4 linked regions of the Chelatococcus sp. HY11 genome follow. The protein of the gene in region 4 interacts with the protein of the main gene of each other region in a pairwise test. Links are inferred from orthologs where the notes say so. Each region holds a gene or a part of one and is shown on either strand. Other genes may lie near its edges. The genes, in order: dnaN, dnaQ, KIO74_RS16770 and dnaE.

Region 1 (4,781 bases), 2.1 Mb from region 4 along the record:
GAACGTGGAAGCCCTGAAAAGGGCCCTTTGTCCGGGCAGGGTTTACGGCCTTCGGAGGCCTTATCGGCAACGGCTCGTGGCCCCGGTATCAGTCCGGGCGGCCTTGGTGATCCCCTCAAAGGAAGCGCCAAGGTCGCGAATGGTTTGGGATCGAGTATCTTGGGAAGTGGTGCGTTGGGAAGTGGTGCGTTGGGAATGGGTGGCATGGGAGCAGCGGTGGTGAGCACGAACGCCGTTGGCGATCAGCCGGTATTCGGTGAGCCATGGACACGTGTGCGGCGTCGGCTGCGTGTCGAGCTCGGGGAAGATGTTTTCACGAGCTGGTTCGGGCGTCTTGAGCTGGATGGAGTGACCGAGGGCGTCGCCCGGCTCACCGTTCCGACGCGCTTCCTCAAGAGCTGGATCGAGTCCCATTATGCAGACCGTGTCCTCAACCTGTTCCGCGCCGAATGCGCTGAGGTAACCCGTCTCGCCCTATCCGTTCGCGGCTCGGTGAACCGTGACGCGATCACCCCCGCGCGGCCGGCGGAGCCGCCGGCGCCACGACCGGCAGCCGTGCGGGAGGGATTTGCCGAGACGAGCATCGCGCCGCCTGTTTTCGAGAAGCCGGTTGCAGTGACCGCTACCCAGCGTGGCGAAAGCTCGGATCTCACGGGCAATCCTCTCGACAGCCGCCTGACGTTCGAGTCCTTCATTGTCGGCCGGTCCAACGCGCTTGCCCATGCTGCGGCCGAGCGGGTGGCGCGCGACGACGGCGCGACCCCGCTTTATAATCCGCTTTATCTCCATGCCGGCGTCGGCCTCGGCAAGACGCATTTGATCCAGGCGGTGGCCCACGAGGCCCAGCGCTGCGGGAAGCGGGTCATCTATCTCACAGCCGATCGCTTCATGTATGGCTTCGTCGCCGCCCTGAAGGCCCAGACCGCGCTTGCCTTCAAGGAAAAGCTGCGCGGCATCGACCTTCTCGTCATCGACGACGTGCAGTTCCTGCAGGGCAAATCCATCCAGCAGGAATTCGGCCACACCATCAATGCCCTGCTTGATGCCGGGCGACAGATCGTGGTGGCCGCGGATCGTCCTCCCGCTGACCTTGAGGCCCTCGACGAGCGTGTCTGCTCGCGCCTTGCCGGCGGGCTCGTGGTTGAGATGGCCTCGCTGGACGAGGAGCTGCGCAACCGCATCCTGATGGCCCGGATCGCGGCGGTGCAATCCGTCCATCCGGCGTTCTCGGTGCCGGCGCCGGTCGTTTCCTACGTGGCCCGCGTGATCACCACCAACGGCCGCGACCTCGACGGTGCCGTCAACCGGCTGCTCGCGCATTCCACCCTCTCGGGGTCGGAGATGTCGCTGGAGACAGCCGAGGCAGCCATCCGCGATCTCGTCCGCACCAAGGACCCCAAACGCGTCAAGATCGAGGACATCCAGAAGCTGGTCGCCAGCCGGTACAACGTCTCGCGCGCCGATATCCTGTCCGAGCGTAGGACGGCGGCGGTAGTCAAGCCGCGCCAGATCGCGATGTATCTGTCCAAGATTCTGACCCTGCGCTCCCTGCCGGAAATCGGCCGGCGCTTCGGCGGGCGCGACCACACCACCGTGCTGCATGCGGTGCGGAAGATCGAAAAGGCCGTCGGTGACGACAGCGCATTGAACGAAGAGGTCGAGCTCCTGAAGCGCATGCTGCAGGAGTAAGTCTCCCGGAATGCGGCCCATGCCCATGGGCCGCCGCCCGGAACCGTGGCTTGTTAACAAGTGCCCTTGCGAAAGCGCTGGCGAGACGGCATTGTGCCTGCCCACCCGTTGGGCGGGCCGGTTTCTTTCCAGCCTGTTCTGCACGGGACATTGCGTTAGAGAGAAACGGAACGTTCGATGAAGGTCACCGTCGAACGGGCGACACTTTTGAAGTCGCTCGGTCATGTCCATCGCGTCGTCGAGCGGCGCACAACGATTCCGATCCTGTCCAACGTCCTCCTGAAGGGCGTGGCCGGTCAGCTTAGCCTGAAGGCAACCGATCTCGACCTCGAGGTGACGGAAACCCTGGCCGCCGATGTCGAAGTCGAGGGCGCCACAACGGTCCCGGCCCACGTCATCTACGACATCGTGCGCAAGCTGCCCGACGGCGCGCAGGTCTCGCTGGAAACCACAGGCGACGGAACGCAGATGCTGATGCGCGCCGGACGCTCGCGTTTCAACCTGCAGGCCCTGCCTGAAAGCGATTTTCCCGATCTCGCGGCGGGCGACCTACCGCATCGGTTCAGTCTGCCCGGCATCGAATTGAAGCGCCTTATCGACAAGTCGCAGTTCGCGATCTCGACGGAAGAGACGCGCTACTATCTCAACGGCATCTTCATTCACACGATCGAGGCGGAACCCGGCGCGACCGTGCTGCGCGCTGTGGCGACCGATGGCCATCGCCTCGCACGCGTCGACGTGCCGGCGCCGGCCGGATCCGTCGGCATGCCCGGCGTCATCCTGCCGCGCAAGGCCGTCGCCGAGATCCAGAAGCTGCTCGATGGCCTGGAAGCGGAAATCACCGTCGAGCTGTCGCCAGCCAAGGTGCGGCTGACGATCGGCGCCGTGGTTCTGACGTCGAAGCTGATCGACGGGACTTTCCCGGACTATCAGCGGGTCATCCCGGCCAACAATGACAAGCAGCTCGTCGTGGATCGCGACGTGTTCAGCGCGGCGGTCGATCGTGTATCGACCATTTCATCTGAGCGCGGGCGCGCGGTGAAGCTCGCCCTCAGCGACGGCCGCATGGTTCTTTCGGTCACCAACCCGGACTCAGGCAGCGCGACCGAGGAGCTCGAAGTCGACTATGAGGCAGGAGGTCTCGATATCGGCTTCAACGCGCGCTATCTCCTCGATATCACGAGCCAGCTCGACGGCGACACGGCCCTGTTCAAACTGGCGGACGCCGGTTCGCCGACACTCGTGCAGGATCGCGAGGGGGCAGCGGCTCTCTATGTGCTGATGCCGATGCGGGTCTGACCGCAGGGGCATCGCGCGCAAGGATCGGAACGACCTTGCGTGGGGAACGGCAGCCTGACGGGTCGGGGCGTTTTTCTCAGCCAGATCAGACTGTCAGGCGGCGCGATACCCGCGGCGAAGCGATTGACACATGTGGCTTCTGGCCGGCGACATGTGGACTGAGCGAGGCGGCGGTTCTTGAACGCCGCCAGATGTAGCCAGGCAAACTGTGGGGACGCGACCATTCAGGAGCTCGCGACGGCTCCGCGCGTGAAGCGCCTCATACTTGCGGATTTCCGCAGCTATGCGGACCTCCATCTCGACGTCGGCGAAGCGCCACTGGTGGCGCTCGTCGGCGACAATGGCGCGGGCAAGACCAATCTCATCGAGGCGCTGTCGCTGTTCACGCCCGGGCGTGGGTTACGCAGGGCTGACTTCAGCGAGCTCGCACGCCTTGGCGGACGCGGCGGCTTTGCGGTGTCCGCCACGCTGGCATCAGCTTTTGACGAGATTCGTCTGGGTATCGGCAGTGAACCAACGGCTGACGGCGGCGCGGGCCGCAAATGCCGGGTCGATGGCACGGCGGTGGCGTCCGCTTCAGCCTTCGCGGAGTATGTGCGAGTCGTCTGGCTGACACCGGCTCTCGACGGGCTCTTTTCCGGGGCCGCGGGTGATCGCCGCCGTTTCCTCGATCGCCTCGTTCTGGCCGTCGACGCAGGCCACGGTACACGCGTCAACGCCTTCGAGAAGGCGATGCGCGGCCGCAACCGGCTGCTCGCGGAGGATGCTCCCCACCGGGCGTGGCTCGATGCGGTGGAGCGGGAGGTGGCTGAACTCGGCGTCGCCGTTGCCGCCGCGCGCGCGGAAACGGTGGCGCGGCTCGCCGCGCTGATCGAAGCGACCCGCGATGACGCCTCTCCCTTTCCCTCGGCCGAACTGCGACTGGAAGGCGAAATCGAGGCGATGGTCAACACGACCGCCGCCGTCGAGGTCGAGGATCACTATCGCCGCCTGCTGCGTGACGGCCGGGCGCGCGACAAGGCCGCCGGCCGCACGCTGGCAGGCCCGCAGACCAGCGAACTCGTGGTGCACCATCGCGCGAAGGCGATGCCCGCCGGCCAATGCTCGACCGGCGAGCAGAAGGCGCTGCTGATCGGGCTCGTGCTCGCCCATGCCCGCCTCGTCGCGACCATGAGCGGGATCGCGCCGCTGGTGCTCATGGATGAGGTCGCAGCCCATCTCGATCCACGCCGACGCGCCGCGCTCTACCGGGAATTGGGCGCGCTGGGGTCCCAAGTCTGGATGACTGGCGCCGACCCCGCGCTGTTCGCCGACCTGCCGGACGGCTCAGTACGTTTCCTGGTGGCTTCCGGCGTGGTAACACGTTACGCCGCAACAGAAATTTGACTTTCCGCCCAGCAGCCGCACCTGCGAATCACGCCTTCGCGCCGCGTATCATTTCTGCTATGAGCAGCATCAACGTTTTTGGCTTTCTATGCCCCGATATCGTGAGACGCTGAGACAATGTCCGGCCTTGACCTGATCAGCCTTGCCGTTTTCGCCAGCGTGCTCGCCGCCGCGGGCGCTTCGCCGGGACCGGCGGTCGCGGCGATTCTCGCGCGGGTGCTGGCGCGCGGGGCGACGGGCGTCGCTCCCTTCCTTGCCGGCCTTATTGTCGGAGATGTAGTCTGGCTGGCGGCCGCGGTGCTCGGACTCGCCGTCGTGGCTCAGACATTCCACGAACTCTTCCTCGTCATCCGTTATCTCGGCGCCGCCTATCTGCTCTGGCTGGCGTGGAAGCTCTGGTTCGCGCC
Region 2 (4,607 bases), 2.2 Mb from region 4 along the record:
ACCGGCTCGCGATCGACCTTTCAGGGTTGTCGGTCAACGCCGTCGTCAATGATATCGTCTATGTTCCCCTCGAGACCGAGCTCTTGGCCCAGGCACGGACGCGCGGCATTCTCGGTGTAGATGGGCTTGGCATGCTTCTGCATCAGGCGGTTCCAGGTTTTGAGCGCTGGTTCGGGATATTGCCCCGCGTAACGCCGAGGCTGCGGGATCATATCGAGGCCGACGTTCTGCGGCACTATCCGGCGGCGTGAGCGGTATGACCTTTATCCTTGGCCTCACCGGCTCGATCGGCATGGGCAAGTCCACCACGGCCGCGATGTTCAGGGCACGGGGAATACCCGTACATGATTCCGACGAGGCGGTTCACCGCTTATATCGGGGTGCGGCGGCGCCCCTGGTCGAGGAGGCTTTTCCGGGCACCACGACCGACGGCGCGGTTGACCGGGCAAAGCTCGGTGCTCAAGTCATCGGCCATCCTGAGCGTATGGCCAGACTGGAAAAGATCATTCACCCGCTCGTCCGGGCGGACAGGGACGCCCTTCTGGAAGAGGCGCGGCGGTCTGGTGCGGCGCTGATGGTCTTCGATATTCCGCTTCTCTATGAGACGGGCGCGGAGAAGGACTGCGACGCGGTTCTGGTGGTGACCGCATCGCCCGAAATCCAGCGTGAGCGGGTTCTGGCGCGCCCGGGCATGACGCCGGAACGATTCGCGATGATTCACGTGAAACAACTTCCCGACGCCGAGAAACGGCGACGGGCGGATTTCATTGTGGACACCGGGCGCGGATTGGCGGAGGCGGAAGCTCAGATCGACGTGATCATTGCTAACATCATGGCGCGGACAAGCGAGCGACGGGACTGATTTGATGCGTGAAATCGTACTCGACACGGAAACGACCGGCCTTGATCATCTCACCGGGGACCGGATTGTCGAGATCGGCGCCGTCGAGCTCATCAACCATCTGCCAACGGGCCGTACTTTTCACAAATACATCAATCCGCAATATCCGGTCGCTCCGGCCGCCTTTGACGTGCACGGACTGTCCAACGAGTTTCTGTCCGACAAGCCACTGTTTCAGGACGTGGCCGCGGAGTTCGTCGCATTCATCGCAGACGCGCATCTCGTGATTCACAACGCGTCCTTCGACGTCGGTTTTCTGGATTCTGAACTCACCCGGCTGGGCTTCCCGCGCATCGAAGCGGCCAATGTCATCGACACACTGATGCTTGCGCGCCGCAAGCATCCTGGTGGGCAAAACAGCCTCGATGCGTTGTGTTCGCGTTATGGCATCGACAACTCGCGTCGCACGAAGCACGGCGCCCTGCTCGATTCTGAAATTCTGGCGGATGTTTATCTGGAGCTTATCGGCGGCCGGCAGACGGATCTGGGGCTCGCCGTCGCCGGTGCGGCACGTGCCGCCGTCACGATCGCCGAGGGAGCGTTAAGAGCCATGCAGCGGCCGGAGCCGCTTCCGTCGCGCCTCAGCGACGCCGAACGCGAGGCTCATCGCAACTTTGTGACTGGCTTGGGCGAGGCAGCGATCTGGACGCGCTATGGCGTGATCTCGGACGCTTGAGGAGAAGTGATTTTAATGCCCGGCGGGAGTATCGATCTTCTGACCTGGGCACCCCGCCCCGCCCTCGTTGGCGCGAGGCCAACCTCCCCCCAAGGGAGCGCCTTGGGGCCCCCAAGGGGGGAGGGATAACTTCCGGCGGCCCGGTGCGCTGCAAACGGGTTTGAGAGCCCGAGGCCGTTATCAGGCCTGCGCGGCCGGCTGCTGCGGCTGCACTTCCGAAAGCTTCTGGCGATAGAGCGCTGCGAAATCGATCGGGTCGATGAACAGGGGTGGAAAACCGCCGTTGCGCACGCTGTCCGCCACGATCTGCCGGGCAAACGGGAAAAGCAGGCGCGGGCATTCGATCATGACGGTCGGATGCAGGTGCTCCTGCGGGATGTTGCGCAGGCGGAACACGCCGCCATAGACGAGCTCAAAGACGAACAGAACGTCATTGCCGATGGTGGCCTTGCCCTCGAGGGTGAGGTCGACCTCGAAATCGGTTTCGGCGAGCTGGTTGGCGCCAACATTGACCTGGATCGAGATTTCCGGACCCTGCTGCTGCGGCGTCAGCGAGCGCGGGGCATTCGGGTTCTCGAAGGACAAGTCCTTGATATATTGCGCGAGCGCGTTCAGCGAGGGCGTGGTATCGGCCGGGGCGCCGGTGCCGTTGGTTGAGATGTCGCTCATGGAAAAACTTCTCCGGATATACGGATGATGGAAACTAAGGTTCCGGAAGGCATCCGCGCTCCCCGGACCGGGACTCGTCGACCGGCGACGGATCCCTGTCGGAACCGGGCCGTTCTGAATGGACCACCGAAGCCTTGCTGCATTCCCAGCTCCAGTCGCTGGGGGCTAGCATGGAAAGCTGGTCACCGACAAGGCACGATAATCCCAATCCCGCGCCCTTGTGAGGCACCCATCTCTTGTTTGCCGCAACGGTGGATGTTACGAGCGCAAGGCCCCATATCTATCAAGCGGTATCGGACAGGGATGGTCTTTGTGGCTATGAATCGAACCGTGGGACTTGACGCCGGGGTACGAGCACGAGACGACTGATAGCCATGCAAGACGGTTTCGACGTAACGACTATAGTCTTCCTCGCGCTCGCGGTGTTCGTGATCTGGCGCCTCCGCTCGGTGCTTGGCCAGCGGACGGGCAATGAGCGCCCCCCGCAGGATCCTTTCGCGCGCCGCGATCCGCCGATGAAGCCCGCGAACGGGAGTTCGAACGGTGACAATGTGGTGCGCCTGCCCGGCGCGGCCAATGACACCGGCTCGGGCGCCGAGGCAAACCCCAATCGCTGGAAAGGCATCGCGGAGGCAGGGACGCCGCTGGCGGCGGGCCTCGATGCCGTTGTCCGGGCTGAGCCGAGCTTCAATCCGCAGGAATTCCTCAGCGGCGCCAAGATGGCCTACGAGATGATCGTGATGGCTTTCGCCCAGGGCGACCGCAAGAGCCTCAAGGGCCTTCTCTCGAAGGAGGTTTTTGAAGGGTTCGATCGGGAAATCGGCGAACGCGAAAAGCGTGGCGAGAAGATCGAGACCACGTTTGTCTCGATCGACGGCGCCGACCTTCTCGCAGTGGACCTCAAGGGCAAGCTGGCGCAGGCAACGGTGCGCTTCACCTCGAAGCTCATCACGGCCACGCGGGATGCCGCGGGCACCGTCGTCGACGGCAGCGCTGAGACGGTCGTCACGGTCACGGATGTCTGGACCTTCGCGCGCACCCTGGGTGGCCGCGATCCGAACTGGCAGCTGGTCGCGACCGAAGCGGCGCAGTAACGGGTCCGGTGCCGTGCGGCGTGGCATCGGGTCCGAGCGGATCAGGATTGCGAGGCGTTCTCTCACCGCCCTCGCGGCGGCCGGGTTCCTGGCATGCGCGGGGTTGCTGCCTGCCTTTTCGGCGACGCCTCGGGAGGTGGCCGGCGCCCGCCTTGAGCCGGTGGCCTTTCACGATCTGGGTGGCTGGCGCGCGGACGATCACAGAGCCGCCTTCAAGACATTCCTGCGATCTTGCGAGGCGATCCGCAAGGGTACGGGCGAACAGCGATGGATCACCCCTTCGTCGCGGGGGCTGGTCGGCATCTGCCGGCGCGCGCTGAAGCACCCTCCGAAAACCCAGGCGGCAGCGCGCCGTTTCTTCGAACATAATTTCGCGGCTTTCCAGGTCGTGCCGTCGCAGGGCCACGGCTTCCTCACTGGCTATTTCGAGCCGGAGTATCGCGGGCGGCTGGCCCCCGACGCGATCTTCTCGGCGCCTCTTCTCGCCCGCCCCGACGACCTCGTCACCCTCGCCGACGGCGAGCGTCTGCCGGAGCCGCATGCCGCGCTCACGGCCGCGCGGCGAACGGCGTCGGGTCTCGAGCCATATCCGGACCGGGCGGCAATCGAGGATGGCGCGCTTGGCGCGAAGGCGCGGCCACTGGCGTATCTTGACCCAATCGACGCCTTTCTCGCCCATGTGCAAGGGTCGGTTCGGGTGCGAATCGATGATGGCAGCATCATCCGGCTCGCCTACGCCGCCCGCAATGGACAGCCCTATAGTTCGCTCGGTCGCATGGTCGCCCTCGAGACGGGGCTGCCACCTGCGGAGCTCAATACGCCCAAACTGGTCGCCTGGCTCAAGGCGAATCCGGATGCCGGCCGACGGCTGATGCGGCAGAACCGCTCCTATATTTTCTTCCGTGTCGCGGACGAGCTCGATCCCAGACGAGGACCGCTCGGCGGGTCATCCGTCCAGCTCGTACCCGGGCGCAGTCTCGCGATCGATCGCAACCTCTGGTCTTACGGCCTGCCGTTCTGGATCGACGCGGAGCTGCCGCGTCCGGATGAAAGCACGGCAAAGTTCCGTAAGTTGATGATCGCGCAGGATACGGGCTCGGCCATACTGGGGCCGGCGCGGGGCGACATCTTCTTTGGAAGCGGCCCCGCCGCCGGGGACAAGGCGGGGTTGATCCGCCATCCAGGCCGGTTTGTTGTTCTGCTGCCGCGCGAAACGACCCGGCGGCCCGGTGGAGCGGGGCGATGAGACGCCGGCGCGGCCGGACGC
Region 3 (4,845 bases), 2.5 Mb from region 4 along the record:
CCTGTTTGATTGGTCCTTGTCCCGCTTTGGCGGAGCGGGGTCAAGCGCGAGGCCTGCCCGAACCAAGGTATCGGCACAGGAATGCGCCGGGAATGCCCAGCAAGACCGGGGATGTCCGGGGGGGTCCTGCGTCTAAGCGATTCCTTCACGCGAACCGGTTTCCACTGCGCCCACAAATGCTTTAGTGGCAATAAGTCAGGATCAGGCTATGCATGGCTCCGTATGGAGTGATGACGAGGACAGCGACGCATGCCTTCCAGAACGACAGGCTTGAACCGCGCGAAAGCCACGCGATTCTTGAGCGCAGGTTTCATGAGCATCGTTCTGGGCTTGAGCCTCGCGCCCGGCACGGCGCAGGCGCAGGCTGGCACAGCCGTTTGCAAGCGTGATCTCTTCGTTCTCGAATCAACGCTGAGCAATGCCTTGCGCAATCTGGAAGCCGTGGCGCAGGCGAGCGATGACGCCAAATGCAGCGCCTATCGCAAGCATGTCGATGTCATGCGCGAGGCGAGCAAGACTTTCACCCGTTGCACGACGGGGCGTGAGCGCCAGGAGAATGTGACGCAAATGGACGCATCGGTCGCTGATTTCCAGGCCCTGATTCGCTCGCGCTGCGCGAAACCTTGATTGGCAGGCCCCCCAAAGGGCGAGCCTGCTCTCTTCCAGCCAATGGCTGTATCGCTTGCATAGGCCCTACGAGAGGCCATATCCCGCAAGGCGCGGGCCTTAGCGTCCCGTTTTGATGCGGGTCCACAGGCGCGTCGCGGTGCGCTGGGCCTGCTCGTTATAGGCGGTGTTCGTGAACAGGCGCGACATGGTCTGCTCATCCGGATAGATGCCCGGATCGTTCAGGATCGCGGGATCGACATCCTTCTTCGCGGCCAGGTTGCCGCTGGCGTAGTGCACGGCATTGGCGTTGCGCGCCGCGATCTCGGGCCGGTTCATGAAATCGATGAAGGCATGCGCCTCCGCGACGTTCTTGGCATCGGCCGGGATAGCCATGGAATCGAACCACATCAGCGCGCCTTCCTTCGGAATGACATAGCCGATGTTGACGCCGTTCTTGGCCTCTTCCGCGCGGGTCTTGGCCTGCACGATATCGCCGGAATACCCGACCGCCACGCAGATGTCGCCGTTGGCGAGCGCGTTGATATATTCGGAGGAATGGAACTTGCGGATGTTGCCACGCACTTTCATGAGCGCATCGGTCGCCTTGTTGAGATCCTTCGAGTCCTTCGAATCGGGATTGAGGCCGACATAGTTCAGGACGCCGGGGAAGAGGTCCTCGGGCGAATCCAGCATATAGATGCCGCAATCCTTGAGTTTCGCCGCGACTTCAGGCTTCAGCACGAGATCCCAGGTATTCAGCGGCACATCGCCAAGCCGCTCCTTCACCTTGTCGACGTTCAGGCCGATGCCCGTGGTGCCCCACATGTAATTGACGGCATAGACATTGCCGGGGTCGAAGACGGTGAGCTTCTTGGCCACGTCCGGCCACATGTTGACGAGATTGGGAATCTTCGCCTTGTCGAGCGGTTGGAAGACCTTGGCCTTGATCTCGCGCTGCAGGAACGGTCCAGACGGCACGACGATGTCGTAGCCGGATTTGCCGGCAAGCAGCTTCGTCTCGACGATCTCGTTGTTGTCGTAGGTATCGTAGACGACCTTGATCCCCGTTTCCTTCGTGAACTCCTCGAGCACGGTAGGATCGATGTAGTCCGACCAGTTATAGACGTTGACTGTCTTGTCCTGCGCCAAGGCGACCCCGGCCGCGGCCAGCGCGGCGATCGACACCAAGGAGCGGAGCATCAGAGAACGGATCATGCCGGCTGTTCCCAAGCTGGAGTGCGTTTTCGTCTTGCTGGAGTGTTGCCAGACAATGTGAGGCAGTTCAACGGCTCTGCACAAGCCCTTCCAACTGCGCGAGGGCGCGGTCGAGAGTCGCGTCCGTCTTGGCGAAGCAGAAGCGCGCCACGGTGCGCACAGCCCCTTCGGCATAGAAGGCTGAAACGGGGATCGCGGCCACGCCGCGTTCCGTCACGAGGCGCTTGCAGAAATCGACGTCATCCCTCTCACCGAGCGGCGCGATGTCCACGTTGAGAAAATAGGTGCCGTGGCTCGGCAGCACGGTGAAGCCGCGCTCCTTGAGGCCATGGCTGAAACGATCGCGGCTGCGCTGGAAATCCGCCCGCATGCCGGTGAAATAGTCGTCGGCCTTGCCGAGGCCATAGGCGACGGCCGCCTGCAAGTTCGGCGCCGTGGTAAAGGTCAGGAACTGGTGCGCCTTGGCGAGCACCTTGAGGATGTCCGGCGCGGCACAGGCAAAGCCCACCTTCCACCCGGTCAGCGAAAAGATCTTGCCCGCCGAGCCGATCTTGACGGTGCGCTCGCGCATGCCGGGCTCCGCCATCAGCGGACGATGACAGCGCCCGTCGAACACCACATGTTCCCACACCTCGTCACACACCGCGATCGCATCATGCTTGACGCAGAAGCGAGCGAGCAAGGCGAGGTCTTCCTCCGGGAAAACGACGGCGGAGGGATTGAGCGGATTGTTGAACAGAACGACCTTCGTCTTGTCGGAGAAAGCCGCGGCGAGCGCCTCCTCCGTCAGGCGCCAATGCGGGGGCTGCAAGGTGACGAAGCGCGGCACGCCACCCGCACGCCGCACAAGCGGCAGATAGGCATCATACATCGGCTCGAAGAGCACGACCTCGTCACCCGGCTCGATGAGCGCGAACAGGGCACCCGCGATCGCCTCCGTGGCGCCTGATGTCACCATCACCTCATCCGCCCCGAGATCGAGCCCCTGGTGATCGGCGTAGTGCTGGGCGACCGCCTGCCTGAGTTCGGGCAGGCCCATCATCGGCGGATACTGGTTCCAGCCGGAGATCACGGCTTCCGCCGCCTTGGCACGAACGTCGTCCGGGCCGGCGCCGTCGGGAAAGCCCTGCCCGAGGTTCACCGCTCCCGTTTCGCGGGCGAGCTGCGACATGGATTCGAAGACTGTGGTGGGCAGGGAGGAGAAAATGCGGTTCATGGAGCAGCGCCTCTACAATGCGTCAGCCTTAGCACCGCCGACCGGCCGGCGAAACGGCATTCATCGCGCCATGCGCGTGGCGCGACACCCCGTTGTCGATCTCCTGCAACAGGCCGCGCGGGATATTGCAATCAGCGCATACCAGGGTGTGCCAGCGCACAGCCTGGACCGGGCTTCGGTGCAGGTCCGCCGCTCAGGGCTGGGGTTTGTTTGACTTCACAAGCGATGAAGCCGAAGGATGAGTCATCGGCTCGGCAGGGCCGTATGGCTGGACCGTTCTCCGGTGCCCCCTCCCAGCCTTGCGGACTTGCCGGGCCGGTTCCCGTTTTTGGGCAACGCCCCCGACGCCTTGCATTGCCCCGAGGGTCGTGACACCAATGGGCATGTCCCAGGCCAGCGCACCACGCCCCTTCCTGTCCCTGATCCTCGGCGGAGCCCGCTCTGGCAAGAGCCGCGTGGCCGAAGCCCGTATCACATCACTGCCGCAGCCGTGGATTTACCTCGCCACCTGTGAGCCGCGCGATAAGGAGATGGCCGAACGCATCGCCCATCACCGCGACCGCCGCGGCGGCGGATGGATCACCCGCGAGGAACCCATAGACATCGTGGAGGTGCTCGACGAGGCGCCGCCGGGCGTCCCGATGCTCATCGACTGCCTGACCCTCTGGCTCACCAATGTGATGCTGGCCGAATACGACGTCAGCGGGGAATGCGACCGGCTGGTCACGCGCCTGGAGGCCAACGACCGCCCCCTCGTCATCGTCAGCAACGAGGTCGGCCTCGGCATCGTGCCGGACAATGCGCTCGCCCGCGCTTTCCGCGACCAGGCGGGCCTCATCAACCAGCGCGTCGCGGCCATCGCCGATGAAGTGGTGATGGTCGCCGCCGGCCTTCCCCTGAAACTGAAATAGATCCGGTGCGGGGCCGCCGGTATCCAAACGGCCAGCAAGTTATCCCGCCCGCAAGTTATCCCGAGGACATCATGAGCCTGAGCACTGACGACGCGCGCCATCGCGACAAGATGATCAAGCGCAAGGCCGCCCAGGACGCGGAGGTTGCCTCCAAGACCATCGAGAAGGGCCTGCTCATCGTCCATACGGGCAAGGGCAAGGGCAAATCGACGGCCGCCTTCGGATTGATGCTGCGGGCTCTGGGCCATGGCTGGCCGGTCGGGGTCGTGCAGTTCATCAAGGGCGCCTGGTCGACCGGCGAGCGCAAGGCGCTGGAGGCCTTCGGAGACCAGGTGCGCTGGTACAGCATGGGCGAGGGCTTCACCTGGGAAACGCAGGATAAAGAGCGCGATATCGCCGCCGCGACCCGCGCCTGGGCGAAGGCCAGGGAACTCATGGACGATCCGGCCATTCGCCTTGTGGTCCTCGATGAGCTCAACATCGCGCTGCGCTATGACTATCTTCCGCTTAACGAGGTGGTGGAGGCTCTGAGCGCGCGACGCCCGGACCTGCACGTGATCGTCACCGGTCGCAACGCCAAGCTAGAACTCATCGCCGCCGCCGACCTCGTCACCGAGATGACGCCGGTGAAGCACCATTTCGAAGCGGGCGTGCGCGCGCAGGAAGGCATCGAGTTCTAGGCATCGAGTTCTGATGTAAGCCTGACGCCGCCAATCCGCGTTGCGTTGTTCGGGTTGCGGCGTTCAAGCGGAAGGACATCGCCATGCGGTTGCTGGTCAATATCGATGTGCCGGATCTCACGCTGGCCGTGGCCTTCTACACCGCGGCCTTCGGCCTGACGCCCGGGCGCCGCCTGGGCAAGACGGTCGTTGAACTCGACGGAGGCCAGGTTCC
Region 4 (5,957 bases):
GTCTCGACGAGCGGCGGATGAAGGCCTGGCCGCTCTTTCGCGCGTCCTCAAAAAGGATCAGCCGCCAGCGATCGCCGGTCCTTCATTGAGCCGGCCTTATGTCCGGGATTATGGGATAAGGGGATCGACCGATGATGGAGGCCCCGGTGACAAGGGATGTGATGAGGATGGGTCTGTTGAAAAGCGCGCCCGTGAGGAGCCACCTCTTGCGCCATGTCTTTTCGCGCATGCCGACGAGCGTGATCCTCGCCGGATCGCTCCTCGTGTTCCCTGTTTCCGCGGCCATTCAGAGAGCCGTGGCGGCCAGCGCGGACGCCTTGACCGGTCAATGGCTGGCTGAGGACATCGGCGGCGGCGGCGTGGTCGACCGCATCCAGACGACTCTCGCTTTCGGTGGGGATGGCAAGGTCACCGGGTCCGGCGGCTGCAACCACTTCACCGGCAAGGCCGAGATCGGGGCTGACACCCTAAGTATCGGTCCATTGGCGTCCACCCGCATGGCTTGCCCGCCAGCCGTCATGGGGCAGGAGCAGAAGTTCTTCAACGCCCTGCAAGGCGTGAAAAGCTGGACAGTCGACGGCAACGGCAAGCTCTCCCTGCGTGACGCCGGGGGCAAGCAACTGGCGCTGCTGACACGGGTTCGTCAGGGGGCGGCGATCACCATCGAGGTTCCCTCAGTCACCGAGGTCCAGACCATCAGGGCCAGTTATGCCTGCGGTGGCCGGACCGTGGACGCCACCTATTTCAACGCCGGCGCCGTCTCGCTGGTGTCGCTGTCGATGCAGGGCGAGTTCGTGATCGCGGCCAATGTGCTTTCGGGCTCCGGGGCGAAATATGCCGGTGGGCGCTTCATCTGGTGGACGAAGGGCAATACGGCCGATCTCTATGATCTGACCAAGGGTGAGAATGCGTCGCCCGTCGCCTGCAAGGAGACGTGAGGGCGGACATGAGGGCAGGGCATCGCCCTGGCTGCGCGCACCCTCGGCTCCGCCGTCTGCTTCGCCCCTGGTGACAGGACATCCACCGGTAATCCTGCCTCGGGGGCTCGACCCCGGCGGTCCTCGCCTTATGCTTGGGACGGGGCTGGCATAAGTCTGGTCGGCATGAGTCCGGCCAGCATGTAATTGGTAGTGGGTTTCCGATGAGCGTTTCAGCGAACGAGATCTATCAGGACGTCGGCTTTGTGCATCTGCACGTCCATTCCTCGTTCTCGCTTCTCGAGGGCGCGCTGACCATCGCCGCCTTATCGAAGATGGCCATCGCCGACGGCATGCCGGCTCTCGCCCTGACAGATTCCAACAATCTCTTCGGCGCCCTGGAGTTCTCCGAGAAGCTCTCGGGAGCTGGAATCCAGCCCATCGCGGGCCTGCAGCTCACCGTCGAATTCGAACCGCCGGACCCCACCGTGCGCCAGACGGTGGTTCGCAGCCTGCCGCATATCGTGCTGCTTGCCACCAGCGAGGCCGGTTACGGCAATCTGATGCAACTCACCAGCCGCGCCTTCCTCGATTCCACGGCGGGGGAAGTGACGCATGTGCCTTTCGTGCGGTTGGCGGCGCATAGCGAGGGGTTGATCGCGCTGACGGGCGGACCGGGCGGTCCCCTCGACAGGGCGCTGCGCGATGGTCAGGTGGATCTCGCGTCGGAGCGTTTCGGGCGACTTCGAGAGGTCTTCGGCGATCGTCTCTATGTTGAGCTGCAGCGCCACGGTACTAACGAGGAGCGCTCGGTTGAGACGGAACTGCTGCGCCTCGCCTATCGCGATGGCGTTCCGCTCGTTGCCACCAACGAGCCCTATTTCGCGAAGGTTGGGGACTATGAAGCGCATGATGCGCTGCTCGCCATCGCCGATGGACGTCTTGTCACCGATGACAACCGCCGCCGGCTGACCAATGAGCACGACTTCAAGTCGCGCGCGGCGATGGTCAAGCTGTTCGAGGACCTGCCAGAGGCGCTGCAGTCCACGGTCGAGATCGCCATGCGTTGCGCCTACCGGCCACGCACGCGCAAGCCCATGCTGCCCCGCTTCAGCGGCGACGAGGCAGAGGAGGCGAGCGAGCTGCGCCGGCAGGCGGTGGCCGGCCTCGACGCGCGTCTTGCCTCCCATCCGCCGGCGCCCGGACTGACCGAGGCCGATTACCGCCAGCGTCTCGAATTCGAGCTGTCGATCATCGAGCGCATGCGCTTTCCCGGCTACTTCCTGATCGTCGCCGACTTCATCAAATGGGCCAAGGCCCATGACATCCCGGTGGGCCCGGGCCGTGGCTCGGGCGCGGGCTCGCTCGTCGCCTATTCGCTCACCATCACCGACCTTGATCCGCTGCGGTTCGGCCTCCTGTTCGAACGGTTCCTCAATCCGGATCGCGTGTCGATGCCGGACTTCGATATCGACTTCTGCCAGGACCGGCGCGAAGAAGTCATATCTTATGTGCAGCAGCGCTACGGCGAGGATCGCGTCGCGCAGATCATTACCTTCGGTACGCTGCAGGCGCGCGGGGTGATGCGCGACGTCGGCCGCGTGCTCGAGATGCCCTACGGCCAGGTCGACAAGCTGACCAAGCTCGTCCCGCAGAATCCGGCCAATCCCGTCACGCTCAAGAAGGCGATCGAGGACGAGCCCAAGCTCCAGAGCGCGGCGAAGGAGGAGCCGGTGGTTGGGCGCATGCTCGACATCGCCCAGAAGCTGGAGGGGCTGCACCGCCATGCCTCCACCCATGCCGCCGGCATCGTCATCGGCGACAGGCCGCTGGAAGAACTCGTGCCGCTCTATCGCGATCCGCGTTCAGGCATGCGCGTCAGCCAGCTCAACATGAAATGGGTGGAGCAGGCGGGGCTCGTCAAATTCGACTTCCTCGGGCTGAAGACGCTCACCGTGCTGCGCACGGCGGTCGATCTCATCAAGAAGAAGGGGCTCGACATCGATCTGTCGACCATCCCTCTCGATGACAAGAAAACTTATGAATATCTCGGGCGCGGCGAGACGGTGGGCGTGTTCCAGGTGGAAAGCGCCGGCATGCGCAAGGCGCTCGTCGAGATGCGCGCCGACCGGCTGGAGGACCTGATCGCCCTCGTGGCGCTCTACCGTCCCGGTCCGATGGCCAATATTCCTGTCTATTGCGCCCGCAAGCACGGGGATGGTGAACCGGAGGAGGAGTGGTACCTCCACGAGAAGCTCCAGCCGATCCTGAACGAGACCTTCGGCATCATCATCTACCAGGAACAGGTGATGCAGGTGGCGCAGTCGCTGTCGGGCTATTCGCTCGGCGAGGCCGACCTGTTGCGCCGCGCCATGGGCAAGAAGATCAAGGCCGAGATGGACGCGCAGCGCGAGCGATTCGTGGATGGCGCCATCGAGCGCGGCCTCACCAAGGCGCTGGCCGACGAGATCTTCGACCTGCTCGCCAAATTCGCCGACTACGGCTTCAACAAGAGCCATGCGGCTGCGTATGCGCTCGTGTCCTACCACACGGGCTATCTGAAGGCGAACCATCCGGTCGAGTTCATGGCCGCGTCCATGACGCTCGAACTCGACAACACCGACAAGCTGTCGGAGTTTCGGCGTGAGGCCGAGCGCCTTGGCATCAAGGTGGAGCCCCCTTCGATCAATCGCTCGGGCGTGGTGTTCGAGGTGCACTATGACGCCGACAAGCGCGGCTCGATCCGCTATGCCCTGGCCGCGCTCAAGGGTGTCGGTCGGCAGGCTGTCGAGGCGCTTGTTGCGGCCCGCGGCGATACGCCGTTCCGTGACCTCGGTGATTTTGCCCGCCGCTTCAACCCCAAGCTCGTCAACAAGCGCACGCTGGAAGCCCTGATTTCGGCCGGCGCCTTTGACGAGCTCGAGCCGGATCGTGCGCGCAGCTTCGCCGCCATCGACGCGATCACCGCGATCGCGGCGCGCACCGTGGCGGCGGAGGCTGACGGGCAGAACGATTTCTTCGGCGGGCCGACCTCCGCGCCGGAGCCCCTGCGCATTCCCACCTACGTGCCATGGCTGCCGGCCGAGCGCTTGCAGCGGGAATACGACGCGGCCGGTTTCTTTCTCACGGGCCATCCGCTCGATGAATATGGCGCTCTGCTTGAAAAGCTGCGTGTCCAACGCTGGTCGGATTTCGCCAAGGCGGTCCGCGGCGGGGTCAATATGGGGCGGCTCGCCGCCACTGTGCTGGACCGGACCGAGCGCCGCACGAAGAGCGGCTCGAAGATGGGCATCGTCAATCTGTCGGACCAGAGCGGGCATTTCGAGGCGATCATCTTTGCGGAAGGGCTGTCGCATTTCCGCGACCTGCTTGAGCCGGGCAAGGCCGTCATTCTCTTGGTCCAGGCCTCCGCCGAGGGCGAGGAGGTGAGGGCGCGCATCCAGTCGGTCGAGCCGCTCGATTCGGCGGTCTCCAAACATCACAAGAGCCTGCGGATCTTCCTGCGTGATGAGGCACCGCTCCCCATTGTCGCCGAACGGCTGCGCGACCGTGGGGATGGCGACATTTCGCTGGTGCTGATGCTGGAGGAGAAGCAGGAGGTCGAGGTGAAGCTCAAGGGGCGTTTTTCCACGACACCGCAGATGGCGAGCGCCATCCGGGCGATCCCCGGCGTCGTCCATGTGGAGATGCTGTAGCCTTCAGTGCAGTCGCCGCCCGCTGTCGTGTAGCCGGCCAAGGCCACGTGGTCGCGCGGATGAAAGTTTTGCCGAAATTTGCTGCGCGAGCTTGCGCGCGCGACGCATTGCACTTACCTAACGCCGGATTCAACAAGGTTTTGGAGCCGCTACGATATGGACATGTCTCTTGCCGCCGTCGTTCAGTCGATCATGCTGCGAGAAGTCCTGTCCCATGCCCGCTTCCATTACTCTGCTCAATCTGTCGTGCCATGCTCCTGATGGAGCGCCGCTTTTTTCCGATCTCAATTTAAGCTTCGGCCCCGAGCGTACCGGCATTGTCGGGCGTAACGGCACCGGCAAGACCACGCTGCTGCGGCTGATCGCGGGCGAGCTTCGCCCCTCGTCGGGCAGTATCCAAGCCTCGGGCGCCCTGGGCGTCATGCGTCAGGATGTGCAAGCGAGCGCCGACACGCTCGCGGACCTTTTTGATGCGAAAGCGGCCTTAGCAATACTCGACCGCGCGGAAAGAGGGCTGGCCGAGCCCGATGAACTGGCCGGCGCGGATTGGGATTTGCCCGCGAGGATCGACGCGGCTCTTTTGCGTTGTGGCCTTTTATTGGAGCCGCATGCGCGGCTCGCCGCGTTGTCTGGCGGGCAACGCACCCGCGCGGCCTTGGCCGCGTTGATTTTTGCCGAGCCGGACATCCTTCTGCTCGATGAGCCGACCAACAACCTGGACCGCGACGGACGCCGGGCTGTCCTGGATTTCATCTCCGGATGGCGAGGTGGTGCCGTCATTGTCAGTCATGATCGGGAGCTTCTCGATGCGATGGATGCGATCGTGGAGCTGACGACGCTCGGCGCCACACGATATGGCGGGAATTATCGTGCCTATCGCGCGCGGAAGACCACGGAGCTTGAGGGCGCTCACAACGATCTTGCCGCCGCCGAGAGGGCGCGCGCCGAAGTCAGGCGTCGCGCGCAGCAGGCGGTGGAGCGCAAAGCGCGCAGGGACAGCAACGGACAAAAGGGGCGCGCCAGAGGCGACCAGCCCAAAATCCTGATGGATGCGGCCAGGGGGCGGGCGGAAGCTTCCGGCGGCTCAAACGCCCGCCTTCGGGAGGCCCGGGCCGGGATGGCGGAGGGGGCTCTCGCCGACGCACGCGCGCGGATCGAAGTACTTCAGCCCTTGCGCATGGATATGCTCTCGACGGGAATACCACTTGGCAGGACCGCTCTGAGGCTCGATTCCGTGACCGGGGGATACGCGATCGCCCGGCCCGTCATTCGAGACCTCTCCTTGACGCTGACCGGACCCGAACGCGTCGCGATCACAGGCCCTAACGGCAGCGGCAAGTCCACG

Evidence for each region.
Region 1: the proteins of dnaE (region 4) and dnaN interact in binary tests that used the Escherichia coli proteins (3 or more experiments, as listed by UniProt). The link is inferred for Chelatococcus sp. HY11 from one-to-one orthologs.
Region 2: the proteins of dnaE (region 4) and dnaQ interact in binary tests that used the Escherichia coli proteins (3 or more experiments, as listed by UniProt). The link is inferred for Chelatococcus sp. HY11 from one-to-one orthologs.
Region 3: the proteins of dnaE (region 4) and KIO74_RS16770 interact in binary tests that used the Escherichia coli proteins (3 or more experiments, as listed by UniProt). The link is inferred for Chelatococcus sp. HY11 from one-to-one orthologs.

What each region holds. Positions count from the first base shown.
Region 1 is NZ_JAHBRX010000001.1:3,250,174-3,254,954, forward strand. What follows is about bases 1,033-3,927. They hold dnaN (DNA polymerase III subunit beta), read left to right. Parts: upstream 1,033-1,866; coding sequence 1,867-2,988; downstream 2,989-3,927. Other genes in these bases: dnaA (chromosomal replication initiator protein DnaA), read left to right, coding at 1,033-1,689; recF (DNA replication/repair protein RecF), read left to right, coding at 3,211-3,927. Also shown: more of dnaA, read left to right, coding at 205-1,032; more of recF, read left to right, coding at 3,928-4,374; KIO74_RS14860 (LysE family translocator), read left to right, coding at 4,492-4,781. UniProt on the Escherichia coli protein: Confers DNA tethering and processivity to DNA polymerases and other proteins. Acts as a clamp, forming a ring around DNA (a reaction catalyzed by the clamp-loading complex) which diffuses in an ATP-independent manner freely and bidirectionally along dsDNA.
Region 2 is NZ_JAHBRX010000001.1:3,393,529-3,398,135, reverse strand. What follows is about bases 1-2,721. They hold dnaQ (DNA polymerase III subunit epsilon), read left to right. Parts: upstream 1-866; coding sequence 867-1,577; downstream 1,578-2,721. Other genes in these bases: KIO74_RS15465 (Tim44/TimA family putative adaptor protein), read left to right, coding at 2,621-2,721; secB (protein-export chaperone SecB), read right to left, coding at 1,758-2,246; coaE (dephospho-CoA kinase), read left to right, coding at 257-862; KIO74_RS15485 (shikimate dehydrogenase), read left to right, coding at 1-251. Outside these bases: more of KIO74_RS15465, read left to right, coding at 2,722-3,340; mltA (murein transglycosylase A), read left to right, coding at 3,354-4,586; KIO74_RS15455 (Smr/MutS family protein), read left to right, coding at 4,583-4,607. UniProt on the Escherichia coli protein: DNA polymerase III is a complex, multichain enzyme responsible for most of the replicative synthesis in bacteria. The epsilon subunit contain the editing function and is a proofreading 3'-5' exonuclease.
Region 3 is NZ_JAHBRX010000001.1:3,676,985-3,681,829, reverse strand. The notes cover bases 967-3,925. They hold KIO74_RS16770 (aminotransferase), read right to left. Parts: upstream 3,041-3,925; coding sequence 1,892-3,040; downstream 967-1,891. Other genes in these bases: cobU (bifunctional adenosylcobinamide kinase/adenosylcobinamide-phosphate guanylyltransferase), read left to right, coding at 3,424-3,925; KIO74_RS16765 (hypothetical protein), read left to right, coding at 3,030-3,254; KIO74_RS16775 (polyamine ABC transporter substrate-binding protein), read right to left, coding at 967-1,824. In the rest of the region: KIO74_RS16780 (hypothetical protein), read left to right, coding at 313-627; more of KIO74_RS16775, read right to left, coding at 727-966; more of cobU, read left to right, coding at 3,926-3,951; cobO (cob(I)yrinic acid a,c-diamide adenosyltransferase), read left to right, coding at 4,023-4,631; KIO74_RS16750 (VOC family protein), read left to right, coding at 4,715-4,845. UniProt on the Escherichia coli protein: Shows aminotransferase activity with methionine and histidine as substrates, and to a lesser extent also with phenylalanine.
Region 4 is NZ_JAHBRX010000001.1:1,148,189-1,154,145, reverse strand. Bases 742-4,812 are described here. They hold dnaE (DNA polymerase III subunit alpha), read left to right. Parts: upstream 742-1,141; coding sequence 1,142-4,612; downstream 4,613-4,812. Other genes in these bases: KIO74_RS31595 (META domain-containing protein), read left to right, coding at 742-938. In the rest of the region: more of KIO74_RS31595, read left to right, coding at 177-741; KIO74_RS05430 (ABC-F family ATP-binding cassette domain-containing protein), read left to right, coding at 4,827-5,957. UniProt on the Escherichia coli protein: DNA polymerase III is a complex, multichain enzyme responsible for most of the replicative synthesis in bacteria. This DNA polymerase also exhibits 3' to 5' exonuclease activity. The alpha chain is the DNA polymerase catalytic subunit.